DNA from 2 places in the Streptococcus thermophilus genome. Region 1 is predicted to be linked to the other one. Evidence: predicted binding sites of a transcription regulator. Region 1 holds the regulator's gene; the other holds the start of a gene.
What was found. Region 1 encodes HrcA, which represses chaperone genes, less so after heat shock. Its sites were predicted from a motif close to TTAGCACTCNNNNNNNNNGAGTGCTAA; they were not measured.
Positions count from the first base shown of each region.

Region 2: E3C75_RS05585 (ATP-dependent Clp protease ATP-binding subunit) is a predicted target of HrcA. The motif match lies at 12,487-12,513, and genes of this name have one in related genera.

Region 1 covers NZ_CP038020.1:485,380-500,877, forward strand. The annotation lists gene E3C75_RS02665 (ACT domain-containing protein) at 254-520, shown strand; gene E3C75_RS02670 (PFL family protein) at 538-1,875, shown strand; gene E3C75_RS02675 (histidine phosphatase family protein) at 1,992-2,690, shown strand; gene E3C75_RS02680 (M15 family metallopeptidase) at 2,684-3,481, shown strand; gene E3C75_RS02685 (glycoside hydrolase family 73 protein) at 3,478-4,062, shown strand; gene hrcA (heat-inducible transcriptional repressor HrcA) at 4,249-5,331, shown strand; gene grpE (nucleotide exchange factor GrpE) at 5,324-5,854, shown strand; gene dnaK (molecular chaperone DnaK) at 5,989-7,812, shown strand; gene dnaJ (molecular chaperone DnaJ) at 8,240-9,373, shown strand; gene truA (tRNA pseudouridine(38-40) synthase TruA) at 9,479-10,225, shown strand; gene E3C75_RS02715 (bifunctional hydroxymethylpyrimidine kinase/phosphomethylpyrimidine kinase) at 10,218-10,979, shown strand; gene E3C75_RS02720 (ECF transporter S component) at 10,969-11,439, shown strand; rRNA gene E3C75_RS02725 (16S ribosomal RNA) at 11,826-13,373, shown strand; tRNA gene E3C75_RS02730 (tRNA-Ala) at 13,428-13,500, shown strand; rRNA gene E3C75_RS02735 (23S ribosomal RNA) at 13,648-15,498, shown strand, end outside.
Region 2 covers NZ_CP038020.1:1,057,987-1,073,484, reverse strand. The annotation lists partial or broken gene E3C75_RS11125 (PRD domain-containing protein) at 1-648, opposite strand, end outside; gene recR (recombination mediator RecR) at 790-1,386, opposite strand; gene pbp2b (penicillin-binding protein PBP2B) at 1,496-3,610, opposite strand; gene E3C75_RS05640 (NAD(P)H-hydrate dehydratase) at 3,732-4,568, opposite strand; gene E3C75_RS05635 (bifunctional methylenetetrahydrofolate dehydrogenase/methenyltetrahydrofolate cyclohydrolase) at 4,572-5,426, opposite strand; gene E3C75_RS05630 (alpha/beta fold hydrolase) at 5,600-5,791, opposite strand; gene E3C75_RS05625 (alpha/beta fold hydrolase) at 6,040-6,252, opposite strand; gene E3C75_RS05620 (FeoB-associated Cys-rich membrane protein) at 6,499-6,639, opposite strand; gene feoB (ferrous iron transport protein B) at 6,651-8,789, opposite strand; gene E3C75_RS05610 (ferrous iron transport protein A) at 8,786-9,262, opposite strand; gene E3C75_RS05605 (amino acid ABC transporter ATP-binding protein) at 9,436-10,170, opposite strand; gene E3C75_RS05600 (amino acid ABC transporter permease) at 10,170-10,850, opposite strand; gene E3C75_RS05595 (DUF1797 family protein) at 11,120-11,350, opposite strand; gene argF (ornithine carbamoyltransferase) at 11,419-12,399, opposite strand; gene E3C75_RS05585 (ATP-dependent Clp protease ATP-binding subunit) at 12,640-14,898, shown strand; gene E3C75_RS05580 (NUDIX hydrolase) at 15,041-15,498, shown strand, end outside.

The DNA.
Region 1 (15,498 bases):
AGGTGTGGATAAGTATGTTATAAGTGTTAAATCTTGATTTTTCAAGGTTTTATTAGACTTGTATTGTTTTACTTGTTAACAAGTTTATCCACAAGTTGTTGGATTGATAGAGACTAAATTTTATCAACGATACTGGTTAAATGTCGTAGAAACATTCGTTTTTTTCAATAAAAAAGGCTTAATTTCTATAAAAAATAGCATTTTTAATCAAAACATGCTAAAATTATACAAAATAAAATGATGGAGGCTTCTCATGAAAACGATTATTACAGTTGTAGGTAAGGATAAAGCGGGTATTGTTGCAGGTGTTGCGACTAAGGTCGCAGAGCTTGGTTTGAATATTGATGATATCACTCAAACAATCCTTGATGAATTCTTTACCATGATGGCGGTTGTATCATCGGAAGATAAGAAAGATTTTACACACCTACGTGCTGAATTAGAAGCTTTTGGTGAATCATTAAACGTCAAAATCAATATCCAAAGCTCAGCGATTTTTGATGCTATGCACAACTTATAAAATAGGGGTAGTTGAAAATGGATATTAAACAGGTTACAGAAACCATTGCTATGATTGAGGAGCAGAACTTTGATGTTCGTACTATCACCATGGGAATTTCACTCCTAGACTGTATCGATTCAGATATTGATAAAGCAGCAGAAAAGGTATACAACAAGATTGTTTCTAAGGCTAAGAACTTGGTAGCTGTTGGTGACGAAATTGCGGCTGAACTTGGTGTTCCGATTGTTAATAAACGTGTTTCTGTTACTCCGATTTCAATTATCGGTGCGGCGACAGATGCGACAGATTATGTACCGTTTGCTAAGGCACTAGACCGTGCAGCTAAGGAAATTGGCATTAACTTTATTGGTGGTTTCTCTGCATTAGTTCAAAAGGGCTACCAAAAAGGTGATGAGATTCTTATTGATTCTATCCCACGTGCGCTTGCTGAGACTGATTTTGTCTGCTCATCTGTTAATATTGGTTCAACAAAAACTGGTATTAACATGACAGCGGTACGTGATATGGGACGTATCATTAAAGAGGCTTCTGAGGCAGATCCAATGGGTCCAGGTAAATTGGTTGTCTTTGCTAATGCGGTTGAAGATAATCCATTTATGGCAGGTGCCTTCCACGGTGTTGGTGAGGCTGACGTTGTAATCAATGTTGGGGTTTCAGGTCCTGGTGTTGTGCAACGTGCTGTTGAGAAGGTTCCAGGTGAAAGTTTTGATGTTTTAGCTGAAACAGTTAAGAAAACTGCCTTTAAAATCACACGTGTAGGGCAGTTGGTTGGTCAAATGGCTAGCGAACGTCTAGGTGTCGAGTTTGGTATTGTAGACTTGTCTCTTGCACCAACTCCAGCAGTAGGTGATTCGGTAGCTCGTGTACTTGAAGCCATGGGGCTTGAAGTTGTTGGTACGCATGGTACTACTGCGGCTCTAGCTCTTCTTAATGACCAGGTTAAAAAAGGTGGTATCATGGCATGTAACCAGGTCGGCGGTTTGTCAGGTGCCTTTATCCCTGTTTCTGAAGATGAAGGAATGATTGCAGCAGTTCAATCTGGGCATATCAACCTTGAAAAATTAGAAGCCATGACGGCTATCTGTTCTGTTGGTCTAGACATGATTGCCGTTCCAGCTGATACGCCAGATACAACAATTGCGGCCATGATTGCCGATGAAGCGGCTATTGGTGTCATTAATCAGAAAACAACAGCTGTTCGTATTATTCCTTATGGTAAGGAAGGGGACATGTTGGAACTTGGAGGTCTTCTTGGTTATGCACCAGTAATGAAGGTAAACAAAGCTTCATCGGCTGACTTCATTGCGCGTGGTGGCCAAATCCCAGCCCCTGTTCACAGCTTTAAAAACTAAACGGATGATAAGTGCTTTACCGGATTGGTAAGGCATTTTCTGATGATTTCGCTAGCTAGATAGTCAGGTGGATTTGTGCTATAATGAGTTCAAAATGACGGAAAGAAGGAGGAGTCATGAGTAAGGTTAAGTTATATATCGCGAGACACGGCAAGACTATGTTTAACACTATTGGTCGTGTCCAAGGTTGGTCTGATAGCCCTTTGACCCCGTTCGGTGAAGAAGGAATTCGTGAGCTGGGAGTAGGTCTGAAAGCGGCAGGTATCCCGTTCAAATCTGCTTATTCTAGTGATTCAGGTCGAGCTATTCAGACCATGGACATCATTTTACGTGAGATGGGTTTGGAAACTATTCCTTATAAACGTGACAAACGTATTCGTGAGTGGTGTTTTGGTAGTTTTGAGGGTGGCTATGATGGCGAGCTTTTTTATGGTGTGTTGCCGAGAACAGCTGCTTTTCAAGGTAAGAATATACATGATGTAACTTATCCTGAGCTTGCCCAGAGTATCCTTGATGTAGATACGGCTGGTTGGGCAGAATCTTGGGAAGTTCTCAGAAAACGTATTATAGAAGGTTTTACAGCTATTGCAGAGGATCTTGAAAGATCCGGTGGTGGTGATGCTTTCGTCGTTAGTCACAGTATGACCATTGCAACTTTTGCTTGGTTAATGGATCCTTCTGTCGAGCATCCTCCATTGGACAACGGTTCGGTTACTGTCGTTGCTTATGAAAATGGTAAATTCACATTGGAAACACTTGGTGATATGACTTATCGTCAGGTTGGACGAGAGATAATAGAAAAAAGACAATGGTAAAAGATAGCTATCCAAGTCGCCGTCAGGCGAAAAAACAAACCAATTGGTATTTGGTTATCAGTGGCGTCTTGACTGTAATTCTTTTAGTTACAGCAGGACTTTATTCAGTATTTGGTGTCAGTCGTACGGTCCAACAAACCAATGGATCGTCAGTAACAAAAAATAGTAAGGAAGTTACCGATTCGACTCAAAGCAAGGATACAAAAGGACTACCTGATGTATCGCCTAAAGACTGGAAATTGCTTTTGGTAAATCGAGATAATAAGTCTAAAGAGCTTAATCCTGAGCTTGCTAACGTAGATGGTGTTTCTGTAGATGCGAGAATTGCGAAAAATGTTGAAGAATTTTTAGCAGCAGCTCAAGAAATTAATCCAAGCTATCATTTGATTTCGGGTTATCGTAGTGTTGCTTATCAGACAGAACTTTATAACAGTTATGTTCGGCAGGAAATGGCTGATGATCCGACTTTGACAGAGTCCCAGGCTGAGAAGAAGGTTCAGACTTATTCACAACCACCAGGTGCTAGTGAGCATCAGACAGGTCTTGCGATTGACATGAGTACTGTAGACAGCTTAGATGAAGCAGATCCAGCTACTGTGGCTAAGGTCAAAAAAATAGCGCCAAAGTATGGCTTTGTTCTTCGTTTCCCAGATGGTAAGACATCGTCAACAGGTGTGGGGTATGAAGATTGGCATTTCCGCTACGTTGGTAAAGAATCAGCAGAGTACATGACTGCACATAATCTTACTTTGGAAGAATATCTGGTACTATTAAAGGAGAAAGCTAAGTGAGACGACGTTTTAAACTAAAAGCCTTTATAATCTTAGTTGCTGTTTTCGCTTTAGGGATTCTCTTACCGCTGATTCGTCATGCATCTACAGCTGATAATGCTCGTACGGTAAAGGTTGCCTATACGCAGAAAGGGTTTATTGAAAACTTAGCGCCAACAGCACAAAAAATGTCTAAAAACTATGGTGTCCCTGCGTCGATTCTCCTTAGCCAAGCCGCATATGAGTCGAACTATGGTTGTAGTCTCTTATCTGTTAAATACCATAATATCTACAGTCTCCCTGCTCGGCCAGGACAAGAACATATCTATCTAAAGGATAATGTTTATAGTAAAGGCAAATGGCAATATCAAAAAGTAGATTTTGCAGTTTTTAGAGACTGGTCAAGTTCTATGTCATCTTATCTAGAAGAACTGCACCAAGGTAGATGGGGAGAATCAACCTATAAAGAGGTGGCAGGAACTACGAGTTATAAAGTTGCGGCAGAAAAGCTACAAGCTGCAGGTTTTAATAGTGATCCTGATTACGCTAAACATCTTATTTCTATTATTGAGACCTATAATTTGGTAAAATATGATCGCTGAGATTAGAACACCCCTAAGGGTGTTTTTAATGTTTCTAGGTCTCTAGATGTATTTTTAGCACTCTTTCAAAAAGAGTGCTAATTTTTTTGTTTTTTGGGTTGACATGTTTAAGTTTAGGTGTATAATAGAATCATAAGTTAGCAGTCGTTATATGAGAGTGCTAATAAATAGAAATGAGGTGACATCGTGATTACGCAAAGGCAAAACGCTATTTTGAATTTGATAGTTGAGATGTTCACTCGTACACATGAACCAGTTTGTTCTAAAGCATTACAAGACTCAATTGATTCAAGTTCAGCGACCATTCGTAATGACATGGCTAAGTTAGAAAAGATGGGTTATCTTGAGAAAGCTCATATCTCTAGTGGACGCATGCCAAGCCGAGCAGGTTTCCAGTATTTTGTTGCTAATTCTTTGAATCTTGATACGATTGATGAACAAGATGTTTACCAAGTCGTCAAGGCCTTCGACTTTGAAGCTTTTAAACTTGAAGATATCTTGGATGCGGCGGCAAAGCTGCTGGCAGAAATGACAGGATACACAGCAGTGATTCAAGATGTGGAACCGACCAGACAGCGTCTGACAGGATTTGAAATTGTTCAGCTGTCTAATCATGATGCGTTGGCAGTTCTGACTCTAGATGAATCTAAGCCGGTGACAGTTCAGTTTGCCATTCCAAAGAATTTCTTGTCAAGCGATTTGGAAATTTTTCATAAGCTTGTTCAAGGACGGTTTTTAGGAAATACTGTCTTAGATATCCATTACCGATTGAGAACAGAGACTCCTCAGATTGTGCAAAAGTATTTTAAGATAACAGATAATGTTTTAGATTTGTTTGACTATATCTTTTCACACCTCTTTAAGGAACTGATTTTTATAGAAGGTAAGGTTGCATCACTGGCCTATGCTGATTTGAACACTTATCAATTTTTGGATAATCCACAACATGTGGCTCTTGCGCTTCGATCAGCTATCTCCGATGATGAAGTGACCAAAATTTCGGTCGCAGAATCAACTGAAGAAGCTCTTGAAAATGTCACGGTTATGAGTCATAAATTCTTGATCCCCTATCGTGGGATGGCACTCATGCATGTGATTGGACCCATTGAAATGGATTATCGTCGCATGGTTAGTTTAGTCAACGTTATCAGTCGAGTTCTGGTTATGAAACTAACGGATTATTACCGTTATCTCAATAGCAACCATTACGAAGTTTTCTTAAGCCGTAACGTTTTAAAAAATATAGAAAGAGGTGAATGCCTTGACTGAAGATATTAAAAAAGAAGAAGTAAAAGAAGAGGAAGCTACCGAGACAAGTGAAGAAGTTGTAGAAGAAACAAAGGAAACTTCTGAGCTTGAAGAAGCTCAAGCGCGTGCAGAGGAGTTTGAAAATAAATACCTTCGTGCCCATGCAGAGATGCAAAATATTCAACGCCGTGCTAAAGAAGAACATCAACAATTACAAAAGTATCGTAGCCAAGATTTAGCAAAAGCAATCTTGCCAGCACTTGATAACATTGAACGTGCTCTTGCTGTTGAAGGATTGACTGATGATGTTAAAAAAGGTTTGGAAATGATACAGGAAAGTTTGATAAATGCTCTTAAAGAGGAAGGAATCGAAGAAATCGCAGCAGACGGCGAGTTCAATCACAACTTCCATATGGCTATTCAAACCATTCCTGCAGATGATGAGCATCCGGCGGATACCATCGCACAAGTCTTCCAAAAAGGCTACAAACTCCATGACCGCATCCTACGCCCAGCCATGGTAGTAGTATACAAAGAGAACTAAAAAAACCTTGTCCGAAACGACAATAAACTATGAGAGAAAAGATAAGAGGCAAGCCGAAGGTTTGCAAAAAGAAATATCAGAAAAGAAGAAAAAGCTTAAAAAAAGATTAGAAAAAGCTTAAGGAGATAAAACATATGTCTAAAATTATTGGTATTGACTTAGGTACAACAAACTCAGCAGTTGCAGTTCTTGAAGGAACTGAACCAAAAATCATCGCTAACCCAGAAGGAAATCGTACAACTCCATCTGTAGTTTCATTCAAAAATGGTGAAATCATCATTGGTGATGCTGCAAAACGTCAAGCAGTCACAAACCCAGATACAGTAATCTCTATCAAATCTAAGATGGGTACTTCTGAAAAAGTTTCTGCTAACGGCAAAGAATACACTCCACAAGAAATCTCAGCAATGATCCTTCAGTACTTGAAAAGTTATGCTGAAGAATACCTCGGTGAAAAAGTAACCAAGGCTGTCATCACAGTTCCAGCTTACTTTAACGATGCTCAACGTCAAGCAACTAAAGATGCTGGTAAAATCGCTGGTCTTGAAGTAGAACGTATCGTCAACGAACCAACTGCAGCAGCGCTTGCTTATGGTTTGGACAAGACTGACAAAGAAGAAAAAATCTTGGTCTTTGACCTTGGTGGTGGTACATTCGACGTATCTATCCTTGAACTCGGTGATGGTGTCTTTGATGTATTGGCTACTGCAGGGGACAATAAACTTGGTGGTGATGACTTTGACCAAAAAATTATCGATTACATGGTTGAAGAATTCAAGAAAGAAAACGGCATCGACTTGTCAACAGACAAGATGGCTCTTCAACGTTTGAAAGACGCAGCAGAAAAAGCTAAGAAAGACCTTTCAGGTGTAACTTCAACACAAATCAGCTTGCCGTTCATCACGGCTGGTGAAGCTGGACCCCTTCACTTGGAAATGACTTTGACTCGTGCCAAATTTGATGATTTGACTCGTGACCTTGTAGAACGTACTAAAACTCCAGTTCGTCAAGCCCTTTCAGATGCAGGTTTAAGCTTGTCAGACATTGACGAAGTCATCCTTGTTGGTGGTTCAACTCGTATCCCAGCTGTTGTAGAAGCAGTTAAGGCTGAAACTGGTAAAGAACCAAACAAATCAGTAAACCCTGATGAAGTAGTTGCTATGGGTGCTGCTATCCAAGGTGGTGTGATCTCTGGTGATGTGAAAGACGTTGTCCTTCTTGACGTAACACCGTTGTCACTTGGGATCGAAACAATGGGTGGCGTCTTCACAAAACTCATCGAACGTAACACAACAATTCCAACATCTAAATCACAAGTCTTCTCAACTGCAGCAGATAATCAACCAGCCGTTGATATCCACGTTCTTCAAGGTGAACGCCCGATGGCAGCAGATAACAAGACTCTTGGACGTTTCCAATTGACTGATATCCCAGCTGCACCTCGTGGTGTCCCACAAATCGAAGTAACATTTGACATTGATAAGAACGGTATCGTATCTGTTAAAGCGAAAGATCTTGGAACTCAAAAAGAACAAACAATTGTCATCCAATCTAATTCAGGTTTGACTGATGAAGAAATTGAAAGAATGATGAAAGATGCTGAAGCAAATGCTGAAGCAGATGCAAAACGTAAAGCAGAAGTAGAACTTCGTAACGAAGTCGACCAAGCTATCTTTGCCACTGAAAAAACAATTAAAGAAACAGAAGGTAAAGGCTTTGATACAGAACGTGATGCTGCCAAATCAGCACTTGATGAGCTTAAGAAAGCTCAAGAATCAGGTGATCTTGATGACATGAAGGCTAAATTGGAAGCTCTTAACGAAAAAGCCCAAGCCTTGGCAGTTAAACTCTACGAACAAGCAGCAGCGGCACAACAAGCTCAAGCAGGAGCAGAAGGCGCACAAGCAGCAGATAACTCAGGCGACGATGTCGTAGACGGAGAGTTTACTGAAAAGTAAGATGTAAAGACTGTTAAAATCTCACAGTGAAAATAGGAAATCAGGCGAAGAAGCTTTAGTTTCTAGAAAGAATTGCACCTAAAGGTAGCCTTATATGTAGTTCGCTAAAGCGAAGACTGCTACGTCTCTTTTTCACACAGAAGTTAAGGTGTGCTCAATTCAACCTTACGAGTTCAAAAACAAAGCATAAGAAGAAATCCAGAGGTTGCAAACCAGCCTCTGTTTTTCGCTAAAATAAGTGAAGTGAATATAATGTATATTTTACTTCGTTTCGTAACAAATAAAATAGAAAGGATCAAAGAGTGTTCGTCGTTGAACACGGGCTAAGGAATAAGCCAAAAAGATAGATGGTTTTGAGGGACCAGTAGTCCATCTTCGAAACTATTACTTTGGCTTTCTCCATTAGATGCCCTTTGTATCTTAAATTATGAACAATACCGAATATTACGATCGTCTTGGGTTATCTAAGGATGCCTCTCAAGACGAAATTAAACGTGCCTATCGTAAGCTGTCTAAAAAATACCACCCAGATATCAATAAAGAACCGGGTGCGGAAGAAAAATATAAAGAGATTCTAGAGGCCTATGAAACTCTAAGTGATGCCCAAAAACGTGCAGCCTATGACCAATACGGACCAGACGGTGCGAACGGCTTTGGTGGCCAAGGTAGCTTTGGTGGCTTTGATGGTGGTGCAGGCTTCGGAGGTTTTGAGGATATCTTCTCGAGCTTCTTTGGTGGCGGTGCTACTCGCAATCCAAATGCTCCTCGTCAAGGAGACGACCTTCAGTATCGTGTCAACCTAAGTTTCGAAGAGGCTGTTTTTGGTGCTGAAAAAGAAATTCACTACAATCGTGAAGTGACGTGTAAGACATGTTCAGGATCTGGTGCTAAACCTGGGACAAGTCCTGTAACCTGTGGTCGCTGTCATGGTCATGGGGTTATCAATGTTGATACACAAACACCACTTGGTATGATGCGTCGTCAAGTAACCTGTGACGTCTGTCACGGAACAGGTCAAGAAATCAAGGATCCTTGTCCAACTTGTCGTGGAACAGGTCGTGAAAAACAAAGCCATACAGTATCTGTTAAGATTCCAGCGGGTGTTGAAACAGGTCAACAAATCCGTCTTGCAGGCCAAGGTGAAGCTGGTTTCAACGGTGGTCCTTATGGAGACCTCTTTGTAGTCATCAATGTTAATCCAAGCGATAAATTTACTCGTGATGGATCGACAATTTACTATACACTTAACATTTCTTTTGTCCAAGCAGCTCTTGGTGATACTGTTGAAGTACCTACCGTTCACGGTAATGTTGAGATGGTTATTCCAGCGGGTACTCAAACAGGTAAAACTTTCCGTCTAAAAGGAAAGGGAGCACCACGTCTTCGTGGAGGTTCACAAGGGGATCAACTCGTTACTGTCAAGATTGTAACTCCTACGAAGCTGAATGATGCTCAAAAAGAAGCTCTCCTTGCATTCGCAAAAGCAAGTGGTGATGAAAAGGTTGCACCACAGAAAAAAGGATTTTTTGACAAAGTAAAAGATGTTTTGGAGGATTTATAAAGAAAGGACGCTAAAAGCGTCTTTTTCTTTATTTTGGAAGCTGTATGGGGTCAGTTGGTGATTGACATACTTTTTATCCTTAAAGAAATCTGATATGATAATTTTATGGTTAGATATAAAGCGACAATTTCTTATGATGGAACACTTTTTTCAGGTTTTCAAAGACAACCAAATGCTCGTTCTATTCAAGAAGAGATTGAAAAGACTCTTTTGCGGCTAAATAGTGGTACTCCTGTAACTGTACACGGGGCAGGCCGAACAGATGCTGGTGTTCATGCTTATGGACAAGTTATCCACTTTGATTTACCTCGGGAGAGGGATCCAGAGAAGCTGCGTTTTGGTTTAGATACACAGTGTCCAGATGATATTGACATTGTTAGTATCGAGCTTGTATCGGAGGAATTCCATGCACGTTATAGTAAACATATTAAAACCTATGAATTCCTAGTAGATGCAGGGCGACCTAAGAACCCCATGATGCGTAATTATGCTGTCCACTATCCCTACCATCTAAGTCTAGCTCTTATGCAAGAGGCTGCTATGGAATTGGTTGGCACACATGATTTTACAGGCTTCACAGCTTCAGGGACCTCTGTAGAAAATAAAGTGCGTACAATTACCCAGGCAAGTGTATCTATCGATGAGAAAACTGGGTTTTATGTCTTTACTTTTTCTGGGAATGGCTTTCTTTATAAGCAAGTTAGAAATATGGTTGGAACATTATTGAAAATTGGAAATGGACGCATGCCAGTTTCGCAAGTGAAGACCGTGTTGGAAAGTCGTGACCGCAATCTTGCGGGACCAACCGCAGCAGGTAATGGTTTATATTTGAAGGAGATACGATATGAGTGATGAATTGGTATTAGCGATTTCAGGGAATGATATTTTTAGTGGTGGCGGGCTTCATGCGGATTTAGCGACATTTACAACTAATAAACAAAATGGCTTTGTAGCTATTACCTGTCTAACAGCTATGACTGAGAATGGTTTTGAAGTTATTCCAATCGATAGTAAGGCATTTAAACAACAACTTGACTCACTAAAAGATGTTCCTTTCTCAGCAATAAAAATTGGTTTATTACCTAATGTTGAAATTGCGGAATTAACCTTAGACTTTGTTAAAAAATGTCCAGAAATTCCAATTGTATTGGATCCTGTTCTAGTTTGCAAGGAGACACATGACGTTGAGGTTTCACAGCTACGTGATGAATTGGTTAAATTCTTCCCTTATGTTACAGTCATTACTCCAAATCTCCCAGAAGTAGAACTTCTTATTGACAAAAGAATACATACTATTGATGATATGAAGCTTGCAGCTAGTTGCTTAAAAGAATTGGGTGCTAAGAATGTCGTTGTAAAAGGTGGCAACCGTCTAGATGGTAATAAAGCATTAGATGTTCTATACAATGGAAAAGAATACAAAATATTTGAGAAACCTGTTCTAGATAAAAATAATACAGGGGCAGGATGTACATTTGCTTCCAGCATAGCCAGTGAATTAGTCAAAGGATTTTCAGAAACGGAAGCTGTAGCCAATGCTAAGGTCTTTGTTTTTGAATCAATTAAACAGTCGAATGAATATGGAGTCGTTCAATATGCAAAATAAGAAAATAAAAAAACTAACGTTATTAGCCATTCTAACGGCTTTATCAGTAACCTTTGGGTTTGTAGCGAAAATTCCAACTCCAACAGGACTATTGACTTTGGTAGATGCAGGGATTTACTTCACAGCCTTCTACCTTGGTAAGAAAGAGGGAGCTCTTGTAGGAGGTTTATCTGCTTTTTTGATTGATCTCTTATCATCTGCTCCTCAATGGATGTTCATAAGTCTATTTATTCATGGTGTACAAGGCTATTTTGCAGGGCTAAAAGGTGGCTACCGTCCCCTAGGTCTACTACTAGCCACTGTTGTAATGGTTGGTGGCTATGCCCTTTCTTCGGTATTTATGTACGGAACAGGAGCTTCAATCGCAGAGTTGGTTCCTAATTTTTGTCAGAATGGTTTAGGCATTGTAATTGGTTGGCTATTATATCAAGCGTTCAAAAGAGTTCAATCAAATAAATGACAACAGATTTGTGATAAGCCTCTTGACAGCTATCCAAAAGGGTGCTAAGATATAAAAGTTGTCTTAAGTGATTTGTCTCTAACTCGTAAAGGTTCTAAAACTTTTAAAAAAGCTATTGACAAGTTTAAGAAGGGATGATAATATAAAAAAGCTGTTTCGCGAGAGACGGCCAGCACGAAGAAGAGAAAAAAACTTCAAAAAAAAGTGTTGACAAGCTATTCTATCTTTGCTAGAATATAGAAGTTGTCTCAAGAGAGGCAAAGACCTTTGAGAACTGAATAAGAAACCAAGTGCAGGGTTATGATAGAAGAATTATAACCTGTCAATTTACAAGAATAAATCGTCAGACGACGGTAATGAGTTAACGCTCGAACAATTATTAAAGTATTAATGAGAGTTTGATCCTGGCTCAGGACGAACGCTGGCGGCGTGCCTAATACATGCAAGTAGAACGCTGAAGAGAGGAGCTTGCTCTTCTTGGATGAGTTGCGAACGGGTGAGTAACGCGTAGGTAACCTGCCTTGTAGCGGGGGATAACTATTGGAAACGATAGCTAATACCGCATAACAATGGATGACACATGTCATTTATTTGAAAGGGGCAATTGCTCCACTACAAGATGGACCTGCGTTGTATTAGCTAGTAGGTGAGGTAATGGCTCACCTAGGCGACGATACATAGCCGACCTGAGAGGGTGATCGGCCACACTGGGACTGAGACACGGCCCAGACTCCTACGGGAGGCAGCAGTAGGGAATCTTCGGCAATGGGGGCAACCCTGACCGAGCAACGCCGCGTGAGTGAAGAAGGTTTTCGGATCGTAAAGCTCTGTTGTAAGTCAAGAACGGGTGTGAGAGTGGAAAGTTCACACTGTGACGGTAGCTTACCAGAAAGGGACGGCTAACTACGTGCCAGCAGCCGCGGTAATACGTAGGTCCCGAGCGTTGTCCGGATTTATTGGGCGTAAAGCGAGCGCAGGCGGTTTGATAAGTCTGAAGTTAAAGGCTGTGGCTCAACCATAGTTCGCTTTGGAAACTGTCAAACTTGAGTGCAGAAGGGGAGAGTGGAATTCCATGTGTAGCGGTGAAATGCGTAGATATATGGAGGAACACCGGTGGCGAAAGCGGCTCTCTGGTCTGTAACTGACGCTGAGGCTCGAAAGCGTGGGGAGCGAACAGGATTAGATACCCTGGTAGTCCACGCCGTAAACGATGAGTGCTAGGTGTTGGATCCTTTCCGGGATTCAGTGCCGCAGCTAACGCATTAAGCACTCCGCCTGGGGAGTACGACCGCAAGGTTGAAACTCAAAGGAATTGACGGGGGCCCGCACAAGCGGTGGAGCATGTGGTTTAATTCGAAGCAACGCGAAGAACCTTACCAGGTCTTGACATCCCGATGCTATTTCTAGAGATAGAAAGTTACTTCGGTACATCGGTGACAGGTGGTGCATGGTTGTCGTCAGCTCGTGTCGTGAGATGTTGGGTTAAGTCCCGCAACGAGCGCAACCCCTATTGTTAGTTGCCATCATTCAGTTGGGCACTCTAGCGAGACTGCCGGTAATAAACCGGAGGAAGGTGGGGATGACGTCAAATCATCATGCCCCTTATGACCTGGGCTACACACGTGCTACAATGGTTGGTACAACGAGTTGCGAGTCGGTGACGGCGAGCTAATCTCTTAAAGCCAATCTCAGTTCGGATTGTAGGCTGCAACTCGCCTACATGAAGTCGGAATCGCTAGTAATCGCGGATCAGCACGCCGCGGTGAATACGTTCCCGGGCCTTGTACACACCGCCCGTCACACCACGAGAGTTTGTAACACCCGAAGTCGGTGAGGTAACCTTTTGGAGCCAGCCGCCTAAGGTGGGACAGATGATTGGGGTGAAGTCGTAACAAGGTAGCCGTATCGGAAGGTGCGGCTGGATCACCTCCTTTCTAAGGAAAAACGGAATGTACTTGAGTTTCTTATTTAGTTTTGAGAGGTCTTGTGGGGCCTTAGCTCAGCTGGGAGAGCGCCTGCTTTGCACGCAGGAGGTCAGCGGTTCGATCCCGCTAGGCTCCATTGAATCGAAAGATTCAAGTATTGTCCATTGAAAATTGAATATCTATATCAAATTCCATATGTAAGTAATTACATATAGATAGTAACAAGAAAATAAACCGAAACGCTGTGAATATTTAATGAGTTAGGTCGAAAGGCCAAAAATAAGGTTAAGTTAATAAGGGCGCACGGTGGATGCCTTGGCACTAGAAGCCGATGAAGGACGTGACTAACGACGAAATGCTTTGGGGAGCTGTAAGTGAGCAATGATCCAGAGATGTCCGAATGGGGGAACCCGGCAGGTAATGCCTGTCACTCATTACTGTTAAGGTAATGTAGAGGAAGACGCAGTGAACTGAAACATCTAAGTAGCTGTAGGAAGAGAAAGCAAAAGCGATTGCCTTAGTAGCGGCGAGCGAAACGGCAAGAGGGCAAACCGAAGAGTTTACTCTTCGGGGTTGTAGGACTGCAACGTGGACTTAAAGATTATAGAAGAACTACCTGGGAAGGTAGGCCAAAGAGAGTAATAGCCTCGTATTCGAAATAGTCTTTATACCTAGCAGTATCCTGAGTACGGCGAGACACGAGAAATCTCGTCGGAATCTGGGAGGACCATCTCCCAACCCTAAATACTCTTTAGTGACCGATAGTGAACCAGTACCGTGAGGGAAAGGTGAAAAGCACCCCGGGAGGGGAGTGAAATAGAACCTGAAACCGTGTGCCTACAACAAGTTCGAGCCCGTTAATGGGTGAGAGCGTGCCTTTTGTAGAATGAACCGGCGAGTTACGATATGATGCGAGGTTAAGTTGAAGAGACGGAGCCGTAGGGAAACCGAGTCTTAATAGGGCGCATTAGTATCATGTCGTAGACCCGAAACCATGTGACCTACCCATGAGCAGGTTGAAGGTGAGGTAAAACTCACTGGAGGACCGAACCAGGGCACGTTGAAAAGTGCTTGGATGACTTGTGGGTAGCGGAGAAATTCCAAACGAACTTGGAGATAGCTGGTTCTCTCCGAAATAGCTTTAGGGCTAGCGTCGATGTTAAGTCTCTTGGAGGTAGAGCACTGTTTGGGTGAGGGGTCCATCCCGGATTACCAATCTCAGATAAACTCCGAATGCCAATGAGATATAATCGGCAGTCAGACTGCGAGTGCTAAGATCCGTAGTCGAAAGGGAAACAGCCCAGACCACCAGCTAAGGTCCCAAAATATATGTTAAGTGGAAAAGGATGTGGGGTTGCACAGACAACTAGGATGTTAGCTTAGAAGCAGCTATTCATTCAAAGAGTGCGTAATAGCTCACTAGTCGAGTGACCCTGCGCCGAAAATGTACCGGGGCTAAAACATATTACCGAAGCTGTGGATACCTTTATAGGTATGGTAGGAGAGCGTTCTATGTGCGAAGAAGGTGTACCGTGAGGAGTGCTGGAGCGCATAGAAGTGAGAATGCCGGTATGAGTAGCGAAAGACAGGTGAGAATCCTGTCCACCGTAAGACTAAGGTTTCCAGGGGAAGGCTCGTCCGCCCTGGGTTAGTCGGGACCTAAGGAGAGACCGAAAGGTGTATCCGATGGACAACAGGTTGATATTCCTGTACTAGAGTATATAGTGATGGAAGGACGCAGTAGGCTAACTAAACCAGACGATTGGAAGTGTCTGGCCAAGCAGTGAGGTGTGATATGAGTCAAATGCTTATATCTTTAACATTGAGCTGTGATGGGGAGCGAAGTTTAGTAGCGAAGTTAGTGATGTCACACTGCCGAGAAAAGCTTCTAGCGTTAATTATACTCTACCCGTACCGCAAACCGACACAGGTAGTCGAGGCGAGTAGCCTCAGGTGAGCGAGAGAACTCTCGTTAAGGAACTCGGCAAAATGGCCCCGTAACTTCGGGAGAAGGGGCGCTGACTGATGGTCAGCCGCAGTGAATAGGCCCAAGCAACTGTTTATCAAAAACACAGCTCTCTGCTAAATCGTAAGATGATGTATAGGGGGTGACGCCTGCCCGGTGCTGGAAGGT
Region 2 (15,498 bases), 570 kb from region 1:
GTTCATATAGAAAAGCATCGTTTTTACCACCACTAACCCCACTCACAATACGTTGCGCTAAGTACCGAAGATGAGTAATAAAACGGTTAAAAGAAAAACTATCTTGCTCAAAGTCACAAGCAAAATGAAGACGGACAATCTCACTAATGCAAACCACAATTTGACTCATCTGTCGGTCTTTTTCATGGAGACCCGCATCCTTTTGTGCATTGACAAAGTGCAAAGCGACTGAGGCTGCCTCATCATCTACCAATTCCACTTCTAAATCATTGGCAATCAAACGAAGGGCTTGTTTTCCAATTTCATACTCCCGAGGGTAAAATTTTCTAACTTCCCAAGACAAAGGGTTTTGTAGGGATATTTCTTCTCTACTGCGTTCAATAGCATAATGAAGATGGTCTGCAAGAGCAATAAAAAAGAGGGATCAAACTTGGTTTGCAGAACAGCTTCAGCAAAAGTGATGATATTCAAAAAGACCTGCATTTCACCATCAGGCAAATCTACATAAACACGAGTCCATTTGGCCACTGTCTCCGGATTTTCCAAGACAAAGGTCTTTTCAATCTTCTCTTTATTAACCGTCTCTCCGATCTTTTTTTGAAAGCCAAGTCCCTTACCCATAACGATGTATTCTACGTCATTATCCATGGCTTGGACAACATTGTTATTTAATTTTTTTCAATTTACATCATGATCCCTCATCATTTAAGCCTTTTTTTATTTTACAAAGTTTTTAATGAGAAACCTAATAACAATAAACAAAAAGGGTTGGCTATACCAACACTTTTTCTATAGTTCTGTTCGATTCTCGATGGCTCTTAGCAAGGTTACTTCATCAGCGTACTCGATGTCAGAACCAACAGCCAGCCCACGTGCTAGGCGGGTCACCTTAATACCTGCAGGTTTGAGGACCCGTGAAATATACATAGAGGTTGCCTCACCATCGGCCGTTGCATTAGTTGCGATGATGACCTCGTCAACCTCGCTATCCATAAGACGGGTAATCAAACTTTTTAAATTAATATCATCTGGTCCAACACCATTCATAGGGGAGATAAGCCCTTGAAGCACATGGTAGAGACCACGATATTCCTGAATCTTTTCCATAGCAGAAACATCTTTGGAGTCCTCAACAACCAAAATCTTAGTACGGTCTCTAGTTTCATCCGTACAAATAATACATGGGTCATCATCAGTCAAGCGACCACAAACTGAACAATAGGTCAACTCACGTTTTGCTGCTAAAAGATTTTTTGCAAAATCATTAACATCTTCATCAGACATGCTGATGGTATAGAAAGCCAGACGTGTCGCCGTCTTAGCCCCAATTCCTGGAAGTTTTGAAAAACTATCAATCAGTTTAGCAATTGGAGTAGGATAAAGCATGAGGTCCTCCATTTCTTTTATATTTCTCAACTCATATCTTAAAGAACAAATACTCAAACACTATATCACAGAAAAATCTCTCATGCAAGGCACAAGAGATTTTATAATATTAGTGAGTATTTTGATAAAGTTCCATGATAGCTTTAATGGCATTTTGATGGGCCTTACTCTTCCAGTCTAAAGCATGTGGGTACATAATCCCAACCGCCAACTTAGTACCATCTTTGGCTGTCGCATAGGCAACAGCATTAAGGTTAACTGTCGTTACTGAATTTCCTGAACCATCTGTTGCATAGGTTTCGGCTGTCCCTGTTTTACCACTAATTGGAATAATAGAACTTGCCATGGCTTTACCTGTTGCAAGACTAGAACCTGAGTTGACCACGTCATGAAACCCTTGTTGGATAATCCCTAATTGCTCAGAATCTAAGGATAGCTTGTTAAGGACGCGCGTGTCTACAGTTGAAGATAAAGTTCCTAGACTACCATTTTCACCAGCATCATAGATACCTCCGACGATGTGAGGTGCTACACGTTTTCCACCATTTGCGATTGAGGCAACATACTGAGCCAACTGGATAGTTGTATAAGAGTCATATTGTCCAAAAGCCTCTGTCAAGACATTGGCTATATTATAATTCTTGGGAATGTAACCTTCTGATTCTCCTGGTAAATCAAGTCCCGTAGACACACCCATACCAAACTCAGCATAAGTATCACGAAACGTCGTCATCGCCTTTTCCATATTATCAGTCGACAAGGACATTCCTGGAACATACTGTTGCCCAAGAAGTTTGATAGCAATCTGAACCATATAGGTATTTGAGGAATATTCTAAGGCCTGAGTTGCGGTAATGGCACGACTACCTTTATCTGTAAACCAAGAGGTAATTGGGGGCGAACCAGCAATATTAATAGGTTGGTCAGTTAATACCTGGTCCCCATAGATAGCACCCGAGCGCCAACCTGCGGTTAAAGTAGCCCCCTTAACTACAGAACCTGGAGTGAAGACATCGGTGATGGTTCCTAAGGCATCAGCCTTAAAATCCTGTGCCCCTTGCTCGTGTTTTTGTCCTGCCATAGCAAGGACAGCACCAGTATCCGCATTCATAACTACTGCGTACATACCTTCAGAATAGGTCGCTTTATTCTCTGAAATCTCTGAAGATAGTTGTTGGCCAAGGATATCTTCAACTCCCTTTTGGAAATCAAGGTCGATGGTCAACTGCAGGTTGTTCCCCTTGCTACCTTTCTGAATGATTTTATCACTATCAACCTTACCTTCCTTGTCCACAGTAATCTCACGAACAGTATGTTTTCCTTGGAGCTCCTCTTCGTACTCTTTTTCCAAATAAGAGGTACCTACACGGTCATTTAGGGCATACCCTTTTTTTAGATAATCCTTAGCATCCTCCTGAGGCAGTCCTGCTTCTGAACTTGAAACCCTACCGATAAGAGGGGACAAGGACGAATCAGACGTGTGACGTTCCCAATCCTTAGCAACTCTAATTCCATTTAGTTCCTTCTGCTTAGCTGCCACAATCGCAATCTGATCAGGAGTCAAGTCCGCCGTCTTCAGTATGACTGTTGAGAAATTAGAAACAGCATTCATCTGAGAATAAATGTAGACTATCTTTAGCTCGTCCTCAGAATAATCAACAGCTTCATCAGGAACCGCATTAATAGCATTATTGTAGATAGTAGCTTCTGCTAATTTATTACCAAATTTATCTGTTTTCTTGTCATTAGGAAGATCATTAACCACACGCTTATAGTTAGCAGAATCAGCTAAATAAAATTCACGTTTCTGGCGATCTGTCACCTTAGTCTCTGTCAGTGTCACCAAAGTTGCCAATCTTTCCGCAACACTCTTCATGGTATCTGATGACACTAGATTACTACGCGTAAAGGTGATAACATCCTTACTCTGATTGGTCGTAAGAGCAATCCCCTTGGCATCAAAGATTTGCCCACGTTCGCTTGCAATCCTAACCGTATACTTGGAGTTATCCTCTAATTTTTTAGTATAAAAAGATTTGTTATAAACCTGCATATAGGTCAAACGCGCAAAAAGTAACAAAAAAAGAACAAAGACGACACCAAAAAGCAAGTAAACACGACGCGAGATGTTTACTGGCTTTCTAGGTTTATTCGCTCGTTTTTCTTTTCTCTTCTGACGCCATTTTTTCCATTTTTGACTATTTTTTTCCCAAAATGATGTCACTTTGTCTCCTCTATGTTCTTATAAGAATTTTATTATATTTTATCACAAATCATCTTCAGCAAGCTTAAAAAAATATCGAAATTTAAAAAAACTTGCCTCAATTTGAGACATGTTTTCAGATTTATAATGACAATTTTTTCATCCAGCTAGGAATAGCCTTGCTGATGCGAGTCGGCAAAACCACATAAGCATTTTCAGCGATATTATCCGCAATAGCTGAGTGGAGCCAGGTCGCAATGATGACCGCCTTGTAAGAGTCAGTTGAGGCAAATTGGGCAAGAAATCCAGCAACCATACCAGCCAAGGTATCTCCCATTCCACCCGTTGCCTGATAGGGTCCACCGACCTCTAAATGGGCTACTTCTGCTCCCTGATAAACAGCTGTCTTATGGCTCTTGACAACTAGAATTGTTCCACTTTGGAACTCCTCTAAGGCTCTTTGAGTATTGGAAACCGACTGCTCTGAAATAGCTAAACCAGACAGTCTTTCCCATTCCTTTTGATGGGGAGTGAGTATAAGGTGACACTTTGGCAAGCTGCTCTGATTTTTCTTTGCCAAAAGGTTAAGAGCAGAACCATCAACAACCAAGTTCTGGTTTGACCTAATATTTGCCAAGACCAACTCCAAGGCCCAATCAGCTGTCTCCTCCTCACCTAGACCAGGGCCGATTAAAATAACATCTGCTGCTCTAAGGTTATCAAGAAATCTTTCAGTCTCCCTTAGGTCAAAGGCCATAGCTTCAGGAAGGTGAGCATGAAGAGCTATGATATTTTCACGATCTGTAGCAACTGTAACCAAGCCCGCACCACTGTTGACACAGGCAATAGCAGCCATAATGATGGCGCCACCATAAGGATAAAGTCCACCAACCAAAAGCACTCGACCATAAGAGCCCTTGTGAGACTCTCTCAATCTAGGTCTTATCACTTGCCTAACTAAGTCATCATCAACTTTCATAAGCTATCCTTTCAAACTACGAAGAGCAGCTTGATAGGTCTGTTCCATCAGCATGGTAATAGTCATAGGTCCTACACCTCCTGGGACAGGCGTGATCATGCTAACCTTCTCTTTCACTTGATCAAAATCAACATCACCACAGAGTTTACCTTCTTCATCGCGGTTGATTCCCACATCAATGACAACAGCACCCTCTTTGACAAATTCTTCTGTTACAAATTTTGCACGGCCAATAGCCACTATCAAAACGTCGGCCTTGTTACAAACTTTAGCCAAATGTGGCGTGCGTGAGTGGGTCAAAGTAACTGTGGCATTTTTATCCAAGAGAAGCTGTGCCATAGGCTTACCTACAATATTACTGCGTCCAATGATAACTGCTGTCTTACCTTCCAATTCAACATTGTACTCACGGAGAATTTCCATAATTCCCGCTGGTGTACAAGGCACCATTTGAGGACGTCCATTCCAGAGGTTCCCTGTATTCATAGGATGGAAACCATCCACATCCTTTTTAGGATCAATAGCCAAAAGGATACGCATTTCATTAATATGATTTGGCAATGGCAATTGAACCAAAATCCCATGGAAAAGCGGATCCTGATTGTACTTTTCAATGACCTCAATCAGTTCTTCCTCGCTGATACTCTCAGAAAGATTGACCGTCTTACTATGGAAGCCAGCTTTTTTAGCAGCTCGTTCCTTATTACGCACATAAACTTGACTGGCAGGGTTTTCTCCAACCATAATTACCACTAGTCCTGGAACAATCCATTCCTTTTCTTTTAGACGTGCTACCTTTTCTTGCAATTGCTCCTGCATGTTAACAGCTAGGGCCTTACCGTCCATTATAATCGCCATGGTGTTCTCCAATACATACTTTTTTTTCAATTATACCATAGGAAGGCCTCTTTGTGACTTAATTTTCAAAATTTTCAAAAAGACATTTAAAATGAAACACAAAAAGCTGGGAACTTGTCCCAACTTCGTCTGATTATTCTTCATAATTAATTTACAAAACCATTTTGCTGACTCTACCCCTCAATAACTCTTAAGGTCTTTTGCTGGAATTTACCACTTTCATACATGTGATCTGCACCCGTTAGTGAAACAAGAACTGAATCACGGTAGTTCTTAGCTGTTCTTCTAGCAATATTAGGATGAGTCATCTTATTCTTAGCCCCCGCAATCACAAGAACAAGACATGAAGTGTTACTAAAATCCACGTAAGCCGCCTTTGTCTTATCAAATCAATGAAGGGCCATCTGAGTGTAAACTTTACCTGACTCAAACACTAGTGTCGCAAAGACTTCTTCTTTCAAAGACTCCTCTTGCTCATTCATACAATACTTGAAAAAATTCTTTTTTATAAGGCGGAATGTCTTTTTTCCAAAAAAAAACAACGTAAAAAGTGTTTGCCGAAACAAGCTAGCATGGTTGGATAAAAGGCAAAAATATTAGCTGTCAGAGCTGGTCACATGAAAATCATACCAGCAATCTCTGTCTTTTTAGCAGCCATTTGTGCCACTAGAAAACCTAAAGAGTGTCCCAAAAGAAGCGGTGGCTGATTTAAACTTTCAATCAAAGCCACCAAATCATCTCGATAATCCTGCAAAGTTACGGCACCAACTTTATTCAGACAGTCTTGATATGGTAAGTCATGGTAACGAAAGCTAGGTGTATGCACCGTATACTCCATCTGACGGAGACCTGTCGCAAATTCTCTCTAGATATTACCAGCACATCAGGTCTCATGAATTAGGACAATCTCTCTGTTTAAACCCATTTCTTTCATTTCGCCTTTATTAAGTCACGCTAGATTCTTTCAATGTCATCATATCATACTTTCTCTTAGGCAACCTTTATACATTCCTCACAATTGTAAGAAAAAATGACCCCTTATCCAAATTAGAGATCATTTTCTTATATTCCATTAGTGATTAGCTTTATGCATTTCTTCTTTGACCGGGCAAGAGCACTCACAATCTCCACAAGATCCTTTTCCTTTAATATAGTAACGAATACCTAAACCAGTCAAAGCGAAAATAATAAAAGCAATGATAAATGTAGACATAACAACTTCTCCTAACTATTAGCTTCTTGAAGATTTTCCAAGGTAATAATCTTATCCTTAATTTGACGAGGTTTACGAACAACGAAGTAAATCATAGTCACTAAAAACAAGACTGCTACAAGTGTCCAAAGCGATATTGGATTACCATAAAGGAGAACTTGACCAAATTGATATAAAATCAAGCTGACACAATAAGCCAAACCTGTTTGAAAAACAATAGCTCCAACCGTCCATCTCAGATTAGCCATTTCACGCTTAATAGCCCCAATAGCTGCAAAACACGGTGCACAAAGTAAGTTAAAAATCAAGAAAGAATAAGCAGCTAGAGCTGAATAATCTGCTTGCAGAGCCGTAGCCAAACCAGCTTCACTACTGTTATGATAGAGAATCCCGAAGGTGGCAACAACTGTCTCCTTGGCTGCTAAACCTGTGAGAGCAGCAACTGTTGCCTGCCAATTCCCAAAGCCAAGAGGCTCAAAAATCCAGGACAAGTCTTTACCCAAAGTTGCTAAGATACTCACTTCCGTATCAACGTTCTGTAACATAAAGTTGTAGTTGGACATGAACCAAATCAGGACAGTCAAACTGAAAATAATTGTTCCCGCACGTTTAACAAAACTCATGGCCTTACCAAAAGCATAACGTAAGACTGATAGAACTTTTGGCCAGTGGTAAGCAGGTAATTCCATGATAAAAGGACTTGTCAAACCACCTAAAAAACTAGTCTTTTTGAGAGCGATACCTGATAAGATGATGGTAGCTATCCCAATAAAATAGGTACTTGGTGCCACAAAAGAATTACCAGGGAAGAAGGCCCCTGCAATTAAAGCAATAATTTCCAACTTGGCCGAACAAGGCATGAAGGTTGCTGTCATAATGGTAATCCGACGATCCCTTTCATTTTCAATAGTCCGGCTAGACATAACTGCTGGAACACCGCATCCTGTTGAAATCAGCATGGGAATAAAGGATTTTCCAGATAGTCCAAAACGACGGAAAATACGATCCATAACAAAGGCTATACGACTCATATAACCAATATCTTCAAGCACACCTAAACAGATAAATAGCACGAAGATTTGAGGAAGGAAACCAAGTACCGTCCCAATCCCAGCTACAATACCATCAACAATCAGAGACTTAAGCCAATCCTGAACTTGGAGATAATCAAGACCAGAAGATACCAAATCAGGAACATACTTACCAAAGAGGACATCATTAGCCCAGTCTGTCCACATGGTTCCAACGGTCTGGATAGATAAGAAGTAGACCAAATACATGACTACTGCAAAAATTGGCAAAGCCAAAATACGATTGGTAACAATCCTATCAATCTTATCCGACAAGGTTAAAGCGAAATCTTCTGTATGACTCTCAGCCATCTGACAAACACGCTCGATAAAAGCATAGCGCTCGTTAATGACAATTGACTCCGCATCTTCTGTGAAAATTTCTTCAGTGATACGAATGATATCTTCGATTTCTTTTCGTTGGAATTGGGACAAGTCTAGCTCAGCCTCAACTAAAGAATCCTGTTCAAAGAGTTTAATGGCATAAAAACGCGCAGACCTTTGTGGCACCGAATTTCCCAAGACTTCTAAAATTTGCGAAATGGCAGCTTCCAACCTATCATCGTATATTGGAAAGGCAAGGTCACCAACCGTAGAAGTCGTTGTATGAGCTGCCTTTTTCACTACCTGATCCACACCAGTTTGTTTGAGGGCACTGGTGGCCACTACTGGCACACCTAGATGGTAAGACAATTTATCTACATTAATCTTTTTTCCCTGACCATCCAAAACGTCAATCATATTGAGGGCAATAGTGACTGGAATACCTGTCTCAATTAACTGCGTTGTAAGATAAAGGTTACGCTCCAAATTTGTCGCATCAACCACATTTAAAATGCTGTCAGCCCTTTGGCTTAACAAATAATCACGCGCCACCTTTTCTTCAGGACTGTAGGGTGACATTGAGTAAATTCCTGGCAAATCTTGGATTTCTAAATCCTTATTCTTTTTGACCAGACCACTCTTTCGCTCAACAGTAACCCCTGGCCAGTTCCCAACACGCTGATTATGTCCTGTTATTAGGTTGAATAAACTGGTTTTACCACTATTAGGATTACCTATTAATGCAATTTCTGTCATTTTTCCTCTCCCTCGTCCAACATGACCACACTAATCATTTGCGCTTCTGACTTGCGTAAGGTTAATTCATATCCTCTCAAACTAATCTCTAGGGGGTCTCCCAAAGGTGCTACTTTACGCAACAAAACACGTGTACGCTTTGTAATTCCCATATCCATAAGACGTCGTTTGGTTTCATTTGCTGAGAAGATATCCGTAACTATGGCAGAATGTCCGACTGGTAGTTCAGAAAGAGGGATTTTTTTCTGGTCCTCCTCTGCAGGAGCCAAATCAATTTTATCCAGAATCGAAGCATCAAAGGCTAAGCGACTACCTTTAACAATAATAATAGCGCTGTTCTTGGTCTTAGTTACCACCTCAATAGTTTCACCAGCAGCCAGCCCTAGGTTAGATAAATGCAAAAGACTATCCTTAGGGAGGTTAATGCCAAGAATTCGGTAAGGTGTTTTTAAGACCGCATCATATATGAGCATCTTTCTTTACCTACTTAATTAGTTTTGATATGACATCATTATAGCATATTTATCCATCTTTTCCGTAATATTATCCTAAACAAGAATGATTCTAGAAAAGAAAAAACACAAACAGAAAAAGACTGGAAAGCTTCCAGTCTTCACAGACAATGTTTATATGCTTAATAGATATCTTACAAAACCTTACTCAAGAAATCCTTAGTACGCTCTTCCTTGGTATTGTCGAAAATTTCTCGTGGCGTGCCTTCTTCGACAATAACACCGCCATCCATAAAGATGACACGGTCAGCTACCTCATAGGCAAAGCCCATTTCGTGGGTAACGATTGCCATTGTCATCCCTGATTTAGCGAGGTCTTTCATAACTGCAAGAACTTCACCAACCATTTCTGGGTCAAGGGCTGATGTGGGTTCGTCAAACAAGAGAACGTCTGGATCCATAGCCAAACCACGAGCAATCGCAATACGTTGTTGCTGACCACCTGATAGACTCGTTGGGTAGGCATCTGCCTTATCTTTCAACCCAACCTTTTCTAAAAGCTCCATAGCCTTAGCTTCAGCATCAGCTTTAGAAACACCCTTAGTTTTAATCGGTGACAAAGTGATGTTTTCTTTAACCGTCATATTCGGGAAGAGGTTGAACTGTTGGAAAACCATTCCCATCTTTTCACGCATTTTGAAAATATCGTTGCTCTTGTCTGTAATATCTACACCTTCAAAGGAAATCACCCCTTTTGTAGGCGTTTCAAGTAAGTTCATTGAGCGTAGGAAAGTTGATTTACCAGATCCTGAAGGACCAATGATAACCACTACTTCACCTTTTTTAATATCTAAATCAATCCCTTTGAGAACTTTGTTTTTACCAAAATACTTGTGGAGATTTTTAATCTCAATAATTGTTTCTGCCATTATTTACGTCCCTTCCCAAGTCGTTTTTCCATTTGTTTCAAAAGTGCAGTCATAGCCGTTGTCACAATCAAATAATAGAAGGCTGCGAACAAGAGTGGTGTCAAAGTCAAGTAGGTTGTCGTTGCAACAGTTTGTGCACCATTCCACAACTCCATAACCCCGATAGTTTGCAAGAGTGAACTATCCTTGATAATAGTGACAAACTCGTTACCCAAGGCAGGCAAGATATTTTTAATAGCTTGAGGCAAGACCACATAACGCATGGTATTCCATGGTCGGATACCAAGTGAGTAAGCTGCTTCAATCTGACCTTTAGGAATAGACTCAATACCTGCACGCACACTCTCAGAAATATAAGCACCACTGTTCAAAGAAAGGACGATAATACCTGGAACGATACGTGACAAATCAAGATTCAAAATCCCAAACTGAACAGTTGGAAGATTCATATGGATAAGGTTAAAAGCAATCATAATCTGTACAACCATAGGTGTTCCACGGAAAACCCAAACATAAAGGCTTACTAACCACTCCAATGGTTTGATTCCAGAACGTTTGGCCAAGGATACCAAGACACCAAGGATGGTTCCAAAGAAGACCACGCAGACTGAAATCATAATTGTTACTAAGACACCATAGTTAAAGTAAGACCAAAACTGTGGTAGAAATGAAAAATTCATCAAGATACTCCTTACTAATATTCTTCAATATTATATCAGAAGACTGTATAATAATAAAGTATTTTTCTTATAAATGCGATATTTCGGTATAAAAAAATAATGATTGACATAGCAATCAAAAACTCTACGAAAACTTTTGAAGTGACTCCATTTTTTTTGCAATTAAAACAAGCATAAACCGAAACTCTCGCCCTAAAAAAACACCTGAAACTATTGAGTCCCAGGCATTTTGAATTTTTGGACCCCTATCTGAGGATCCAAATTAATTATTAGTAAAGCAAATCGTAGATTTCCATTGCAATCAAGTCGATGCTATCAAACGAGTATGACTCGCGAGCTTCAACGTCACGCAATATGTACACTGGACCATTTTCAGGATCGTTACTAAATGATACTTCAGCAACAACTACTCCTTCACGTTCAAAATTACGTTTCGAATTACCACCATCAGCCGCCATCATTTCCAGACGGTTAATGATTCTCACCAAATGTGATTCCATGTTATCTCTCCTATAAATTGTGTATTTCCTACTTATTTTATCACACTTACGGGAAAAATGGGGGAATTTTAAATATTTTTCAAGGAATTGTACATAATAGCCTTGATTGAATGCATACGATTCTCAGCTTCTTGGAAGATGATTTCACTGTATTTATGAAATACTTCATCTGTAATTTCTAACTCAGCCAGACAATATTTTTCATAAATTTCTTGTCCGATTTGAGTATTAAGATCATGAAATGCTGGGAGACAATGCATAACGATGATATCTGGATTTTCGACCTTAGCAAGTAAGCCTACGTTAATTTGATAAGGCAATAGTAAATCTATCCTTGATTTAAAATCTACCTCTTCGCCCATAGAAACCCAGACATCAGTATAGAGAATATCCACTCCTTTAACCTCTGAGATATCATCTGTAATGGTTATGTCAGCCCCATTATTATGTTTCTGAGCTAGCTCTACAATATCAGCCTCTGGCTGAAGTATTTCTGGCGAAATAATCTTAACATTAACGCCCAAGATAGCCGATGTCACCAAGAGAGAATTAGCAATATTGTTACGACCATCTCCAATATAAGCAATGGTCAAGTCCTCTAGACTACCAAAGTGCTCCTTCAAGGTCATGAAATCCGCAATCATCTGAGTTGGATGCCAAGTATCTGTCAAACCGTTCCAAACCGGAACACCAGAGTACTTAGCCAAGTCCTCAACATCCTCTTGTTTAAAACCACGGTACTCGATTCCATCAAACATAGAACCAAGGACCTTGGCCGTATCAACAACCGATTCCTTCTTACCCAGCTGAATGTCTCCAGCACCAAGATAGGTTACATTCATTCCTAGATCCTGACCAGCCACAGTGAAGGCTGAACGGGTTCTTGTCGATGTTTTTTCAAAAATCAATGCAATATTTAAACTATCTAAATATTTATGCGGAATTCTATTTTTCTTTAACTGTTTAAATTTTATAGATAAATCAATCAACTCCTCTAGTTCCTGTTTAGTAAAGTCGATTTCTTTCAAGAAGGATTTAGTTTGTGTCATAGGTATCTCTCTTTCATTCTGAATAATATAAAATATTATATTATATTTATGTATTTTCAACAAGTAATTTTGTATTAAAACTCATTTTTAGCAATCTTGTTCCTCAATTGCCAAAAATAGATTCTTTTTACTTGCAATATAACTAATGCATGCTATAATAGAATCATAGATTTGACCTTTTTTGACCAATATATTTTCAAATAAAGGTCTTTCCCAACTCAGATAGAAAGAGGTACTGATATGCTCTGCCAAAACTGTAACCTTAATGAAGCTAGTATCCATTTGTATACCAACGTAAATGGTAATCAGCAACAAGTTGACCTCTGTCAACATTGTTATAAAATCATGAAATCTGATCCAGAGAACCCCCTTAACCAATTCAATCAAGCAGGAGGTTCCAACTTCTTCGACGATTTCTTCAGTGACCTAAACAACTTCCGTTCTTCTAACGGAGACCTTCCTAATACACCTCCAACACAAGAGGGAGGTAACCGTGGAAACGGTGGTCCAGGCCGTCCTGGAGGACCACGTCAACAAGCCCCTCAACAACCTCAAGGCCTTCTCGAAGAATTTGGAATTAATATCACAGATATTGCTCGTCGTGGAGACATTGATCCTGTCATTGGTCGTGACGAAGAAATCATTCGCGTCATCGAAATTCTGAACCGCCGTACCAAGAACAATCCTGTTCTTATCGGTGAACCTGGTGTTGGTAAGACCGCAGTAGTCGAAGGACTTGCCCAAAAAATCGTTGATGGAGATGTGCCACAAAAACTCCAAAGCAAGCAAGTTATCCGTCTTGATGTTGTAAGCCTAGTTCAAGGGACTGGTATCCGCGGCCAGTTCGAAGAACGCATGCAAAAGCTCATGGAGGAAATCCGCCAACGTCAGGATGTTATCCTCTTTATTGATGAAATCCATGAAATTGTAGGAGCTGGTAATACTGGGGACGGCAATATGGATGCTGGAAACATCTTAAAACCTGCACTTGCCCGTGGAGAGCTTCAACTTGTTGGAGCAACAACACTCAACGAATACCGTATCATTGAGAAAGATGCGGCACTCGAACGTCGTATGCAACCTGTTAAGGTAGATGAGCCAACAGTTGAGGAAACAATCACAATTTTGCGTGGTATCCAGCCTAAATATCAAGACTACCACCATGTCAAATACACTGATGAAGCCATTACTGCAGCTGCAGAATTATCCAACCGCTACATTCAGGACCGTTTCTTGCCAGACAAGGCCATCGATCTTCTCGATGAATCTGGCTCTAAGATGAATTTAACCCTCAATTTTATCGATCCTAAGGACCTCGATAAACGTTTGATTGAAGCTGAGAATCTTAAAGCTCAGGCTACTCGTGACGAAGACTTTGAAAAAGCTGCTTATTTCCGTGACCAAATTGCTAAATACAAGGAAATGCAACAGCAAACCATCAAAGACCAAGATATGCCTATCATTACTGAAAAACATATCGAAGCCATTGTCGAGCAAAAAACCAATATTCCTATCGGTGATTTAAAAGAAAAAGAACAATCTCAACTTCTCAACCTCGCCGATGACCTTAAGGCGCATGTTATTGGCCAAGATGCCGCAGTTGATAAGATTGCCAAAGCTATCCGCCGTAATCGTGTTGGACTTGGTGCACCAAACCGCCCAATTGGTAGCTTCCTATTTGTAGGCCCTACAGGAGTCGGTAAAACTGAACTCTCCAAACAGTTAGCCATCGAGCTCTTTGGTTCATCTGATAGTATGATTCGTTTTGACATGTCAGAATACATGGAAAAACACGCTGTTGCTAAATTGGTCGGTGCTCCTCCAGGCTATGTTGGTTACGACGAAGCTGGGCAATTAACTGAAAAGGTCCGCCGTAACCCTTATTCACTCATTCTCCTTGATGAGGTTGAAAAAGCTCACCCAGATGTGCTTCACATGTTCCTTCAGATACTTGATGATGGTCGTCTGACTGATGGTCAAGGGAGAACTGTAAGTTTCAAAGATACCATCATCATCATGACTTCAAATGCTGGTACTGGTAAAGTGGAAGCAAGTGTAGGTTTTGGAGCTGCTCGTGAGAATCGTACCAATTCTGTTATCAACCACCTCGGAGATTTCTTCAGTCCTGAATTCATGAACCGTTTTGACGGTATTATCGAGTTCTCTGCCCTAAGCAAGGAAAATCTCCTTACTATCGTGGACCTTATGCTTGATGGCGTCAACCAACGCTTGGCAAACAACGGTATCCACCTCAGTGTAACTGATAAAGTTAAGGAAAAACTGGTTGACCTTGGTTATGATCCTAAGATGGGTGCTCGACCATTGCGTCGTACAATCCAAGACCACATCGAAGATGCCATTACAGACTTCTACCTTAAAAATCCAAATGAAAAAGATCTCAAGGCTGTAATGACTTCAAAGGGACACATCACCATTAAATCTGCTCAAAAAACTGAAAAAACTTCTCAGAAAACTGAAGCATTAAAAGAAGTCAACTAAGGAAAGAAACCAAGTCGAATGACTTGGTTTTTTATACTTTTACATTTTCTCTTTGTAAAATTATCCCTAATTCTGCCTAAATCAATAGGAAAATGAGGAGTTTTTTAGTATAATGTAGGAAAATAAACCTAAGGAGCAACTCATGAATCCAACATTTGGTGACAAGGTTGAGGAAGCTCATTATCAAACACGTTACGGTGTTTATGCTGTAATTCCTAACCAAGACAAGACAAAGATCATTTTAGTGCAGGCTCCTAATGAAGCTTGGTTTCTCCCAGGCGGAGAAATCGAAGCAGGTGAGGATCACTTTAGTGCCTTAAAACGCGAGTTAATTGAAGAAATTGGGTACACAGCCACTTTAGGTCAGTACTATGGACAAGCTGACGAATACTTTTATTCAAGCCATCGTGACACATACTACTACAATCCAGCCTACATTTATGAAGTTGTAGATTTTTCAGAGATTGGAAAGCCCCTTGAAGATTTCAACAACCTGGCATGGTTTCCAATTGATGAAGCAATTGCCAAGCTAAAACGTGGTAGCCATAAATGGGGAATCGAACAATGGAAAGCAAGCAATACACTAACTGCCAAATCCTA